Regions from separate parts of the Vibrio rotiferianus genome, predicted to be linked through region 2. Evidence: predicted binding sites of a transcription regulator. Region 2 holds the regulator's gene; the other holds the start of a gene.
The links. The regulator PurR, encoded in region 2, represses purine synthesis genes. The targets are predictions, from matches to a motif close to TNANGNAAACGTTTNCNTNA.

Region 1 (6,400 bases), 1.2 Mb from region 2:
CCAAGGTTAGTTAAAACTAAACAGCTAGTCGATGATGATATGGCCTTCTTCGTTGAAGGCTTCATCTTCTATTAACTCTTCTGCGATTTCTTCCAGATCAAAGCGAAAATCGACGAAAGCCTCAATGGCTGCTTGCTCATTATCTATAGCTGAGCCACTCAACTTTTCTAATTTTTGTTTGGTTACGTAGCACTCAATCAATGCGCCAGACTGTTGAGCAGCAAAGTTTACTGATTGAGAGACTTCATCCCACGACTGCATGTCTGGGAATAGAATAGATTGGTTCATCGCTTATAGGCCTTCAAGGTTCTTTCTTAATTCTCTGAGAATTTGTTTTGCGCCGGGACGCAAGCCACGCCATAACATAAAGCTTTCAGCCGCCTGTCCGACCAACATTCCAAGACCATCATATGCATGAGCCGCACCGTGTTCTTTCGCCCACAGGTTAAAGCTTGTTAACCCCTTGCCATACATCATGTCGTAGCTAGTGCTGTTAGTGGAAAAGATAGCAGAAGAGATCGCGGGCAACTCGCCGCTTAATGAAGCAGAAGTTGAGTTAATAATCACATCGTACGCTTCTTCTATTGTCGTCATATCTTTCGCTACGATAGAGCCGTGTGACTCGAATAGGTCTGCAAGCTGTTGTGCTTTACTAAAAGTACGGTTAGTAATAGTCAAAGAAGCAGGCTTCTGTTCTAGGAGTGGTTTAATTACACCACGCGCAGCACCACCAGCGCCAATGATCAGAATTCGCGCACCTTCCAATACAACTTGATGTTGCAGTAGGTCTTGTACCAAGCCCGCGCCATCAGTGTTGTCACCAATGATTTCTCCGTCATCCAACTTCTTCAGCGTATTCACCGCACCAGCTAACTCCGCTCGCTCGGTAAGACGATTGGCAAATCGATAAGCATCTTCTTTAAAAGGTAATGTCACGTTACACCCTTTACCACCGTCAGCGAAAAAAGCTTTCGCAGCTTCAACAAAGCCATCAACAGGGGCGGTTTCTGCGGTGTACACCAACGACTGATTGGTTTGACGAGCAAACAACGTGTGAATGAATGGCGACTTGCTGTGTCCAATAGGATTACCAAACACGGCATAACGATCAATTTGCTGAGTCATTTCCTTACCTTTATATAGAAAACAGGGCCATCTGATTACCGATGACCCTATCACTATCTATCTATATAGAAAAGGAGATTCAGCGCTTACCACTCTCGCGGCGTTAGGTATCGCTCGTAAAGTTCAGCTTCTGGAGAACCCGCCTGTGGTTCGTAGCTGTATTCCCAACGTGCAAGTGGTGGCATCGACATAAGAATTGACTCTGTACGACCGCCACTTTGCAGACCAAATAGCGTGCCGCGATCGTACACTAGGTTGAACTCTACGTAACGACCACGTCGGTACAGTTGGAACTCACGCTCGCGCTCACCGAACTCGATGTCTTTACGACGAGAAACAATCGGTAAGTACGCTTGGCAGTATCCCTCACCAACCGCTTTGATGTAGTCAAAACACTTGTCGAATTCCCACTGGTTTAAGTCATCAAAGAACAGGCCACCAACACCACGAGTTTCATTTCGGTGTGGAAGGAAGAAGTATTTGTCACACCACGCTTTGTGCTCTGGGTAAACTTCGTCACCAAATGGCGCACAAAGCTGTTTTGCTGTGTCGTGCCATGATTGGCAATCTTCTTCAAATGGGTAGAAAGGCGTAAGGTCAAAACCACCACCAAACCACCAGATTGGGTCTTCGCCATCTTTCTCTGCAATAAAGAAGCGAACATTGGCATGCGAAGTCGGTACATAAGGGTTTTTAGGGTGAATAACCAAGGAAACACCCATTGCTTCAAAACGGCGACCCGCTAACTCTGGACGATGTGCCGTCGCGGATGCTGGCATTTCATTACCTTCTACATGGGAGAAGTTCACCCCGCCTTGCTCGAAGATATGACCATCACGCAATACGCGAGTACGGCCACCGCCACCAAGACGCTCTCCTTTTTCACGTTGCCATGCATCTTCGACAAAGACGGCCTTTCCATCTTCTTGTTCTAGTTGCTGACAAATGGAATCCTGAAGGGACATCAAGAACTGCTTTACGGCGTGCTTATCGATTGCTGACATACGTGTAGTACCTATTGATTGCTGACTAGCAGGGTTAGCCCTGTCTTAATATTTGCGAGGTTTTAGCATCACGAATTTCACTCGGCTTGTCACGACCGCTGGTTTCACCACGTAAGATCGCCACAAGTCTATCACCTAACTGCTCTTCAACTTCTTCCGTCGTCATACAAGGAGGCTGACCAGTAAGATTCGCGCTGGTAGAGGTTAGCGGCTTTCCGAACGCATTACACATCTTTTGTACTAAAGGATGATCCGTCACACGCACTGCGATTGAATCAAATTGTCCCGATACCCAGTGAGAAACTTTGTCACTTGCAGGCATGATCCACGTGTATGGCCCAGGCCAAGTTGCATGGACTTTATCTAATTGCTCTTGAGTCAGCTGAGATTCGTCAATATAAGGCAGAAGCTGCTCATAGCTCGCAGCAATAAGGATTAAACCTTTCTCTACTGGACGCTGTTTTAGCTCTAGCAGTTTTTGAATCGCTTCCGGGTTATCTGGGTCACATCCAACACCAAACACCCCCTCTGTTGGGTAGGCAATCACTTCACCTGTTTGTAGTGCTTTTAGCACCTGTTCAAAGTTCTCCACCGATACTTCCTGATAATCTTTTCTGTTGTGTTTGTACTAAGTGTACAAATATTCATTCTCAGAGACTAAAGCAATTTGTTTATAAAATGTATCAATAGCATTTACAAACACACGCAAACGTTTGCTTGAGGTAAAAATCCCCGTATAATGCGCACAAATTTATCAGCTCACCTAATTTTGCAGCTTGAAGGAGTTTGAGATGAAAGTCGGTATCATCATGGGTTCTAAATCAGATTGGCCAACCATGAAACTAGCAGCAGACATGCTGGATCAATTTGGCGTGTCTTACGAAACAAAGGTGGTGTCAGCTCACCGTACTCCTCAATTACTGGCTGATTACGCAAGCAGTGCTAAAGAACGCGGCATTAAAGTCATCATCGCAGGTGCGGGCGGTGCTGCTCACCTACCAGGTATGGCGGCGGCGTTTACTAGCGTTCCGGTACTTGGCGTCCCTGTTCAGTCTCGTGCGCTGAAAGGCATGGACTCACTGCTTTCTATCGTACAGATGCCAAAAGGTATTGCGGTTGGTACATTGGCGATTGGCGAAGCAGGCGCAGCAAACGCTGGCATCCTAGCAGCTCAAATCCTTGGTACACATGATGAAGCGATCATGGCAAAAGTCGAAGCGTTCCGTAACGAACAAACGGAAACCGTATTGGCGAACCCAAACCCTGCTGAGGATTAATCAGATGCATGTACTGGTTCTTGGTGCGGGTCAACTAGCTCGTATGATGTCTCTGGCTGGTGCGCCACTGAATATTCAAATCTCAGCTTACGATGTGGGCAGCGGTAACATCGTGCATCCACTGACTCAGCACGTGATCGGCAACGGCTTAGAGAATGCAATTGAACAAGTCGACGTTATTACTGCTGAGTTCGAGCATATCCCACATGATGTGCTCGATGTTTGCGAGGCGAGCGGCAAGTTCCTACCAAGTACACAAGCCATCAAAGCAGGTGGGGATCGCCGCATTGAAAAGGCATTACTTGATGATGCCGGCGTGCGTAACGCGAAATACTACGTCATCGAAACTCGTGAAGACTTTGACCGCGCCATTGAGCACGTTGGAATGCCAATGGTTCTGAAAAGTGCATTGGGTGGTTACGATGGTAAAGGCCAGTGGCGCTTAAAAGAAGCTTCTCAAGTCGAAGACATTTGGACAGAGATGGCAGAGTGTATCGCAGCAACACCAACTCAAGCGATTGTTGCTGAGGAATTTGTCCCTTTTAACCGCGAAGTTTCACTGGTTGGTGCTCGAGGTAAAGATGGCAGCATTGAAGTGTACCCACTTGCAGAAAACGTCCATACCAATGGTGTATTGAGCCTTTCTACTGCGATTGATGCGCCAGAGTTGCAGGAGCAAGCAAAACAGATGTTCACTGCCGTTGCCAACAGCTTGAATTACGTTGGCGTGTTAGCGCTGGAGTTCTTTGACGTTGACGGCACTTTGCTGGTTAACGAAATCGCACCACGCGTACACAACTCTGGCCACTGGACTCAACAGGGTGCAGAAACTTGTCAGTTTGAGAACCACCTACGCGCCGTGTGTGGCATGCCTTTGGGTAGCACGAAACTGGTTCGTGAAACCTCGATGATTAATATTCTTGGTGAAGACACACTACCAGAAGCATTGCTAGCAATGAATGGTTGCCACATTCATTGGTACGGCAAAGAAAAACGTGCGGGTCGCAAGATGGGCCACATCAACGTATGTGGTGACTACACTGGCGAACTTAATCGCAAACTTTGTGCATTAGCAGAAGTTCTGGATGAACAGGCTTTCCCTGCTGTGCATGAATTTGCCAAGCAGTGGCAAGCCTAGAAAAGCATCGGAATAAATAGCAAAAGGGTCGCATGATGCGACCCTTTTTAATTCGTACTGAAAGTTATTGTGATTGAGTATGCTGGCACTTACGGCTCGCGCATTGCAGTTTAACCCCACTGGCAAGTTTCTTTTCTACCAACAAGGTAAATCCACATTCCTCGCAGCGGCCTCTTACAGGCGGCAAGTTCACCGCAAACTTGCACTTCGGATAGTTATCACACGCGTAGAATGTTTTACCAAATCGGGTTTTACGCTCAACCAAATGCCCTTTGCCACATTCGGGGCAAGCATGTTGCTCTTTCGCTTGCTGCTGTGGCTCAGGTTGGTTAATCGACTCTATATGATGGCATGCTGGGTAATGGCTACAACCGACGAACATGCCGTAGCGCCCTTGGCGGAGTACCAACTCGTTGCCACACTCAGGACAAGGCACACCCAACTCTTTCACGATGTGACCATCATTGCTGTGTAGCGGCTTAATGTAATCGCAACTTGGGTATTGGCTGCAACCTAGAAAAGGGCCGTGTTTACCGTGCTTAAGCGAAACTTCCCCACCGCATTTAGGGCAAGGTTCGCGCTCAAGCGCATGCTCGTGTGCCGAGAAAAGGTTGTGATCGATTTTACTACTCATACTCACCGCTCAAACGAAGATATTAATGAAGAATACCTTGTTCCTTGGTGTACAGCAGCTCTTCCATCAGCGTGTAGGCGTTTTCGTTGCCTGGAACATTAAACAGCACCATAAGGATGATCCATTTAAGGTCCTCAAGCTCAAACTCATTGGTTTCAAGCCCCATCACACGGTCGATGACCATCTCACGCGTTTCTGTGGTCAGAACATTGATTTGCTCTAGGAACAACAAAAAACCACGACATTCGAGGTCTAGTCGCTGCATCTCAGATGCGGTATAGATACGTGTCGATGCCGATGCAATGCAGGTTGAAATGGCTGAATGTTCATCGCTTTGTTGCAATGCCGCCAGCTCTTCTAACCAGACAAGGGCTTTGTAGATGTCTTTTTGCTGGAAGCCTGCACGAAGCAATTCATCTTCCAACTCGTCTTGTTCGACCTGTAACTCTGCATCGCTATGGATGTAGGTTTCGAATAGATACATAAGTATATCCATCATCATAGCTAGCCCCTCCCCTTTCGAATATAGCCACCGGATACTGCAACAACATGCCCTGAAAGCTCAAGCTCTAAGAGCTGCATCATGACTTCTTGGACAGGTATATTGGTCCTGCTTGCAAGAATATCAACTGGTGTAGCCTCATTTCCTACGTTAGCTAACAGCTGAGGAAATGGCAATTCTTCTTCATCAATTGGCGCAGAAAATAAATCTAAGCTCTGATTAATAGACCAGTCGAGCAAAGACTGTATTTCATTCAGCACCTCTTGAGTATTTTGTACGAGACAAGCCCCGTTACGAATCAATTGATTACCGCCACTGGCGTTGGGTGCATTAATCGAAGCTGGCAGAGCGAAAACTTCTCGACCTTGTTCTAAAGCATAACGCGCCGTAATCAAGGAGCCACTTTTTTCAGCCGCTTCTACCACTAACACACCCAGCGACAAGCCACTGATGATTCGATTGCGCCGTGGAAAGTTTTCTGCGCGAGGTTTAGCATCTGGACGAAACTCTGAAACAAGCGCTCCATTTTCGGTCACTCGCTGCGCCAAACCTCGGTGTCTTACTGGGTATACTTGTTCTAATCCCGAGCCGAGCACTGCGATGGTTTTACCTCCAGCCAACAGCGCACCATCATGAGCATGACCATCAATACCCAATGCTAAGCCACTGGTGACGATCAGATCGTGTTGCACCAAATCAGATGCAAAAGTTCTTGCATGT
Region 2 (6,400 bases):
AACCAGCAGAAGAGATGGAAAAGCTGATGGCAGACTTTGGTGTGCAAGTTGACGAAAATCTAAAAGAGCCTGCGGATCATTTAGCAGTCGAGTTAGATTTTTTAGGCAATATGATTATCCGCTCAAATGAACTCGAGCAGGAAAAACACATGGAAGATGCGTTCGAAAAGCAAAATGAGTTCATCCAGCAACACCTTTTGACATGGCTACCTCAGTTTGCCGCTAAATGTAAGCAATTCGATGAATTTGGCTTCTATGTTAGTGTCGCGCAACTATTAATTGCATTTTGTAAACTGGACAGCACCTACCTTCTTGGTGAATAATTGCCGCCTATTTTGGGGAGTCTGTCATTCAGACTCCCTATTTTATTCGTTTGTTTTTAATCTGGCGCAGAGAAATACAATCCATTTAGCCGTTAAACTGTGACCTCCGAGGCACAAAACAACCACCTAAAACATTGCCAGCTTGCCCGCATCAGTCTAAAATGTGAGCGCAAACGATTAAATATGATTTATATGTAAACCGCTGAAATAAAGCGGTTTTTGTGTTTTCTTAACAGGATTGCTGACCAATTCCTCACTTAGTATAAGAAAGGAATATGAGACTCAGCGATAAATGTTGCTACAAACCTTTTTATACCGATTTCGGAACAACCGCTGCCAAATATCTCAGCAATGCCCCTATTCGCAGTTGCTCGGTTTGCGCAAGACCCTAAGCGTATGGTTGTCTTCACTACGGTATTTACAGTAGCTCGATACAGGACATCATTTATGGCCACTATTAAAGACGTTGCTCGCTTAGCCGGCGTTTCTACCACTACGGTTTCGCACGTAATTAATAAAACTCGCTTTGTTGCAGAAGCAACTCAAGAAAAAGTAATGAAAGCGGTGGATGAACTTAATTACGCACCAAGTGCCGTTGCGCGCAGTTTAAAGTGCAACTCAACTCGTACCATCGGTATGCTAGTAACTCAATCTACCAACCTGTTCTTCTCTGAAGTGATCGATGGTGTTGAGAGCTACTGTTACCGTCAAGGTTACACTCTTATCCTATGTAACACGGGCGGTATTTACGAGAAGCAACGTGACTACATCCGCATGCTCGCTGAAAAGCGTGTAGATGGCATTCTAGTAATGTGTTCTGACCTGACGGAAGAACTAAAAGAGATGCTTGATCGTCACTCAGACATACCTAAAGTTGTGATGGACTGGGGTCCAGAAAGCTCACAAGCAGACAAGATCATTGATAACTCAGAAGAAGGCGGTTACATCGCGACAAAATATCTGATCGACAATGGTCACACAGACATCGCGTGTTTAAGCGGTCACTTCGAAAAAGCTGCGTGCCAAGAGCGTATTGCGGGTTATCGCCGTGCAATGGCAGAAGCAAACCTTGCGGTTAACGAAGATTGGATTCTTGAAGGCAACTTTGAATGTGATACCGCTGTGCTAGCGGCAGATAACATTACTGCAATGGAAAAACGCCCTACCGCAGTTTTCTGTTTCAATGACACTATGGCACTTGGCTTGATGAGCCGCCTTCAGCAGAACGGTATCAAGGTACCAGATGATGTTTCTGTTATCGGCTATGACAACATTGAGCTGGCAGAGTACTTCTCACCACCACTAACGACTATCCACCAACCAAAACGTCGTGTGGGTAAAAACGCGTTTGAGATCCTACTAGAGCGTATCAAAGATAAAGAACACGAAAAACGAGTGTTTGAAATGCAGCCAGAGATCGTGATTAGAAATACGGTTAGAAAGCTCAACTAGTCTTTAGGTAGTACTCGTTTACTCATCATAAAAGCACCCACATGGGTGCTTTTTTATTTCACAATTCATCCGCGGCAACAGGTTTGTATGTAAAACTTTGCGGGCTTGTTATTTCTTCGTGCACTCTACTCTCTAGTACTGACCTTTTTCTGGTAGACCACTTTGTTAATCTATGAAACTTAACTCACGAAAAAATAACTATTAATTGAACTAAGATCACATTTATAAACGCAGAGTGTGATATTAGTCCAATATAGCAAGTATGCTCTCAGTGTCACGCACAGGGCAAACCACTCTAAAGAGTGGGACGCAAAGCTTCCGGCCTAAACTATCGCATGAGATAGCATGGTAGCGGGGTTACCGATGGCAAGTATGCATATGACGAGTTTACCCTTTAATGACATTGTGTCTGCATGCGTTTGCTAATCTCTCGGACCTGATTTTTGGTGGCGTAATTTAAATTACACCGAGATAACACATCATGGATAAACCGATACTCAAAGACTCTATGAAGCTTTTTGAGGTGCTTGGTACGATCAAGTCACGCTCAATGTTTGGCGGCTTTGGCCTTTTTGCTGATGAAACAATGTTTGCATTAGTCGTTAACAACCAGCTTCATATCAGAGCAGATAAAAAGACATCTTCAGACTTTGAAACTCAGGGACTTAAACCTTACGTATACAAGAAGCGTGGATTTCCTGTTGTTACTAAGTACTACGCCGTTTCACCAGACCTTTGGGATACACCACAACACTTAGTGGAAGTAGCCAAAAGTTCACTCGAAACTGCAAAGCTTGAAAAAGAACAGCAAGCCAGTTCTAAACCAACGCGTTTAAAAGACCTACCGAATCTTAGACTAGCGACAGAGAGAATGCTTAAAAAAGCTGGTATTGACTCTGTCACTCAGCTCGAAGAACAAGGTGCGCTAAACGCCTATAAAGCGATCCAGGAAACGCATACCGCTTCTGTAAGCATCGAGTTACTGTGGGCCCTTGAAGGCGCTATTAACGGTACTCATTGGAGCGTTGTTCCTCAGTCTCGCCGAGAAGAGCTAATTAACCACCTCTCATAATACAAGTTTGAGCTCCAGGTATTCATAAACCGCAGTTTTACACTGCGGTTTTTTTTTGAAATTTTTTCTCACTCCATTCTGTCTTATTATCTAAGAAGCAGAGATGGAATGATAGATATGAATAAGAAACTGATTTTAGGACTGATCCTACTCGCGACGATTATCTTTTTAGGTGTGAATTTTGGTCAATATCTAACCCTAGAAAATGCCAAGGCGCAGCAAGAGGCGTTGAATGCTTTTATTAGCCAAAACTTCGTATTTGCTGCAGCAACGTATTTCTTTGCGTATATAGCTATCACCGCTTTCTCCATTCCCGGAGCTGCCGTAGTAACGCTTCTGGGTGCTGCTCTATTTGGTTTCTGGACCAGTCTCTTATTGGTTTCTTTTGCCAGCACTATTGGTGCGACCATTGCTTTCCTTAGCAGCCGTTACTTACTGCGAGAGTGGGTACAAGGCAAGTTTGGTAATAAGCTAGGTGCGATCAACGAAGGCGTTGAGAAAGACGGCTCGTTTTATCTCTTCTCACTACGTCTTATTCCCGTCTTCCCATTTTTCCTTATCAACTTACTGATGGGTTTGACACCAATAACCATTGCACGATTCTACCTCACTAGCCAAGTTGGTATGTTGCCAGGTACAGCAGTTTATCTGAACGCTGGTACTCAATTAGCCACCATAGATAGTCTTTCTGGCATTGTGTCACCCACCGTACTTGCGTCATTTGCCTTACTTGGTTTGTTTCCAATCATTGCCAAATGGGTTATGAGTAAGATTCGCCCAACTCAAGTTCAGCAAAATGGAAACGCTCAATGAAAATCTTCATCGCGAGAAACCCAGCTGAAGCTCACATAGTCTGTGAGCTTCTCAAGACCGAGCAAATTGGCTGTGAAGTTCGAGGTGAAGGAATGTTTGGGCTAAAGGGCGAATTGCCGTTTGGTGACGATACAGACCCCTATATTTGGCTTTTACATCCAGAGCAACAGTTGAAAGCTGCTGCTATTGTTGAAGATTACCAAAAACAAGCAAATCAGACTTATCGAGATTGGCGGTGTCCAAAATGTTCAGAGATAAATGAGGGGCAGTTTGGTGCGTGTTGGCAATGCGGATATCAAATCGGGGACCAGTGATATATCCCCTACTTTTTCCATTGCTTTGACCTAGCGTTGTGTTAAGCAGCTAAACTTTGCTGCTTGATAAACTCGATGGAATGTTGGTTAAAATCATCTGGTCTTTCTACATTGCATACGTGGCCACAATCGGGGATTTCGCGTAATACACTCTGCTTATGCACTGCGACCATCTCCTTAACTGGCTTGATGAACATATAATCCCGATCACCCATTAAATACAGCGTCGGAATCGGGAGTTCACGATCCTTAAAGTATTTCATCAACGGGTTAACGTCTGCGGCCAAGATAAACCATCGCTTGAACTCTTTTTGGCACAACTTTTTCGCTTCACGGATAAATAGATGACGCGACTCACGCTGATTTTTCTGTGGCATCACAATATAGGCAAACAACTTATACAGCCACATGTAAGGCAAAATGTGTTTGCCTAAATTACCCAATTTCACCAGAATTTGTGAACGCGTGTTCAAACGTGTCACCGCACCACCAAGCACCATAGAACGAACACGCTCAGAAGCAAGCTCCGCGAGGTTACGGACGATGATCGTTCCAAGTGACATACCAACAAAATGTGCAGATTGGATCTTCAAGTGATCCAACACTTTTAGAATGTCTTGCGTTACCTCCGTAAAGGTGTAGCGACTTGTCATCAATTCTTTGATTAACTGGTTTGACTTTCCATGTCCTCGGAGGTCAATTAAGACCAAATTAAAATGTTCTTTATAAGCCTTAAGTTGCTTGAACCATATTGAAGAACTGCCACCGGCACCATGCACGAAAACGACCCACTCATTACTGGTAGGGTGTAAATAGGTTTTATGGAATAGAAGTGGCTGAGTCATTTATCAGTCTGGAAAACGTTCTGTATAAAAAGAGTGAGTAAATCCTACCACACTCTATAAGGGCAAGGTAATAAAGGCACCTCATTCGGTGCCTTTAGTTACATTTTTTAAAAATTTTGCGTTAATTTAACGCAGACCTATACAACAGCAAATATTCTTCTGCGGCTTTATGCCAGCAGAAATCCCTTTGCATCGCATGAAGCTGAACACGCTTTACTTCGTTCGGACTCTGTGCGTAGAGCAATAGAGCTCTTAGCATAGTCAGCAGCAATGCTTGCGGTGTCGGCTCATAGAACACAAAACCTGTGGCTTCTTCAATGTCCACATCGTAGTCATTAACGCTATCTTTCAAGCCACCAACCCCACGAACGATAGGCAAGGTGCCATAAGCCATACTGTAGATCTGATTCAAACCACAAGGTTCAAACTCTGAAGGCATCAGGAAGAAATCAGAACCAGCCTCAACAAGGTGTGCGAGTTCATTATCGTATGCTTCAACAAAAACAAACTTATTTGCAAACTGTGCTGCGACTTCTTTCAATTGAGCGGCAAGAATAGGGTCTCCCGTTCCCACCACCACGACTTGAACGTCGTGTTTCAGAAAATCTGCCAATACTGGTAGCAAATAATGTACACCCTTTTGCTGCGTGAGGCGGCACACCATACCAAACATTGCGCAATCTGACGCACCAAGCCCCAACTTTTCTTGTAGGGCTTTCTTACAGGCATTCTTACCACGCACCATACTTTGCCGATTCGCTTTGTAGTTCAGTGGTAAACTAGGATCTGTTTCCGGATTCCAAGCACTGTAATCGCAGCCATTTAGAATGCCCACTAAATCATCAGCACGTTGTTGAAACTCCCATGCCATGCCATGGCTACCGAGTTCAGTCTTAAGCTCTTCTGCATAAGTCGGACTTACTGCATTGATTTTATCTGCGTTCATCACGCCCGCTTTGAGCATGGTGATGTGTGTCGCGCTTACCGCTGCGTCTGGTACGTTTCGACTATGAAATTCAGGGAGGCACTGAACATCGTCGTAACTAAATACCCCTTTAAATACCGCATTATGAATCGAGATTACACTGCGAGTATTTGCAAAAAAGGCGTCGTCGCCATAACGATGTTTGAGTAGGAATGGAACTAAGCCCGTATGCCAATCATTAGCGTGTACGATGTCTGGTTGGAAACCAAGCTTTGGTAACATATCAAGGCAAGCAGCACTAAAAAATGCAAAACGTTCGCCATTGTCCGAATAAGCTTGGTTATTCTCCGCATACATAGAAGGACGATTGAAATACGGCGGACAATCAATTAAGTAAACCAGATTGTCCCCAAGCATCAGTTTTAGAACTCGATAAGCAGTATGAGGCCAACTCGTTAGCTCTGTCTCTAGAACCGTCTCAGCTTCTGACAGTTGCTCTATACCGGTATAAGCTGGAATAGAAATTCGTACATCTTGCTGAAGATTTTGAAGGGCTTCCGGCAGTGCCTTGGCTACATCAGCCAAGCCACCACTTTTAATCAGTCCTTCGACTTCAGACGCTACAAACAGAACAGACAAATTGTTAGTAGCCAACA

Region 1: a site for PurR is predicted at 2,831-2,850, ahead of purE (5-(carboxyamino)imidazole ribonucleotide mutase). Genes of this name have one in related genera too.

Annotation. Positions count from the first base shown of each region.
Region 1 is NZ_CP018312.1:3,157,792-3,164,191, reverse strand. Features, by position in the region: gene BSZ04_RS23900 (gamma carbonic anhydrase family protein) at 1-10, shown strand, start outside; gene BSZ04_RS23895 (DUF1488 family protein) at 25-288, opposite strand; gene aroE (shikimate dehydrogenase) at 292-1,125, opposite strand; gene hemF (oxygen-dependent coproporphyrinogen oxidase) at 1,212-2,129, opposite strand; gene tsaC (L-threonylcarbamoyladenylate synthase type 1 TsaC) at 2,164-2,721, opposite strand; gene purE (5-(carboxyamino)imidazole ribonucleotide mutase) at 2,921-3,406, shown strand; gene BSZ04_RS23870 (5-(carboxyamino)imidazole ribonucleotide synthase) at 3,411-4,544, shown strand; gene BSZ04_RS23865 (DNA topoisomerase family protein) at 4,609-5,178, opposite strand; gene BSZ04_RS23860 (DUF494 family protein) at 5,201-5,680, opposite strand; gene dprA (DNA-processing protein DprA) at 5,683-6,400, opposite strand, start outside.
Region 2 is NZ_CP018312.1:1,988,840-1,995,239, forward strand. Features, by position in the region: gene torD (molecular chaperone TorD) at 1-323, shown strand, start outside; gene purR (HTH-type transcriptional repressor PurR) at 771-1,775, shown strand; cyclic di-GMP riboswitch class I at 2,050-2,140, shown strand; gene BSZ04_RS18300 (TfoX/Sxy family DNA transformation protein) at 2,257-2,847, shown strand; gene BSZ04_RS18305 (TVP38/TMEM64 family protein) at 2,965-3,660, shown strand; gene BSZ04_RS18310 (putative signal transducing protein) at 3,657-3,974, shown strand; gene BSZ04_RS18315 (alpha/beta fold hydrolase) at 4,016-4,819, opposite strand; gene glgA (glycogen synthase GlgA) at 4,941-6,398, opposite strand; gene glgC (glucose-1-phosphate adenylyltransferase) at 6,388-6,400, opposite strand, start outside.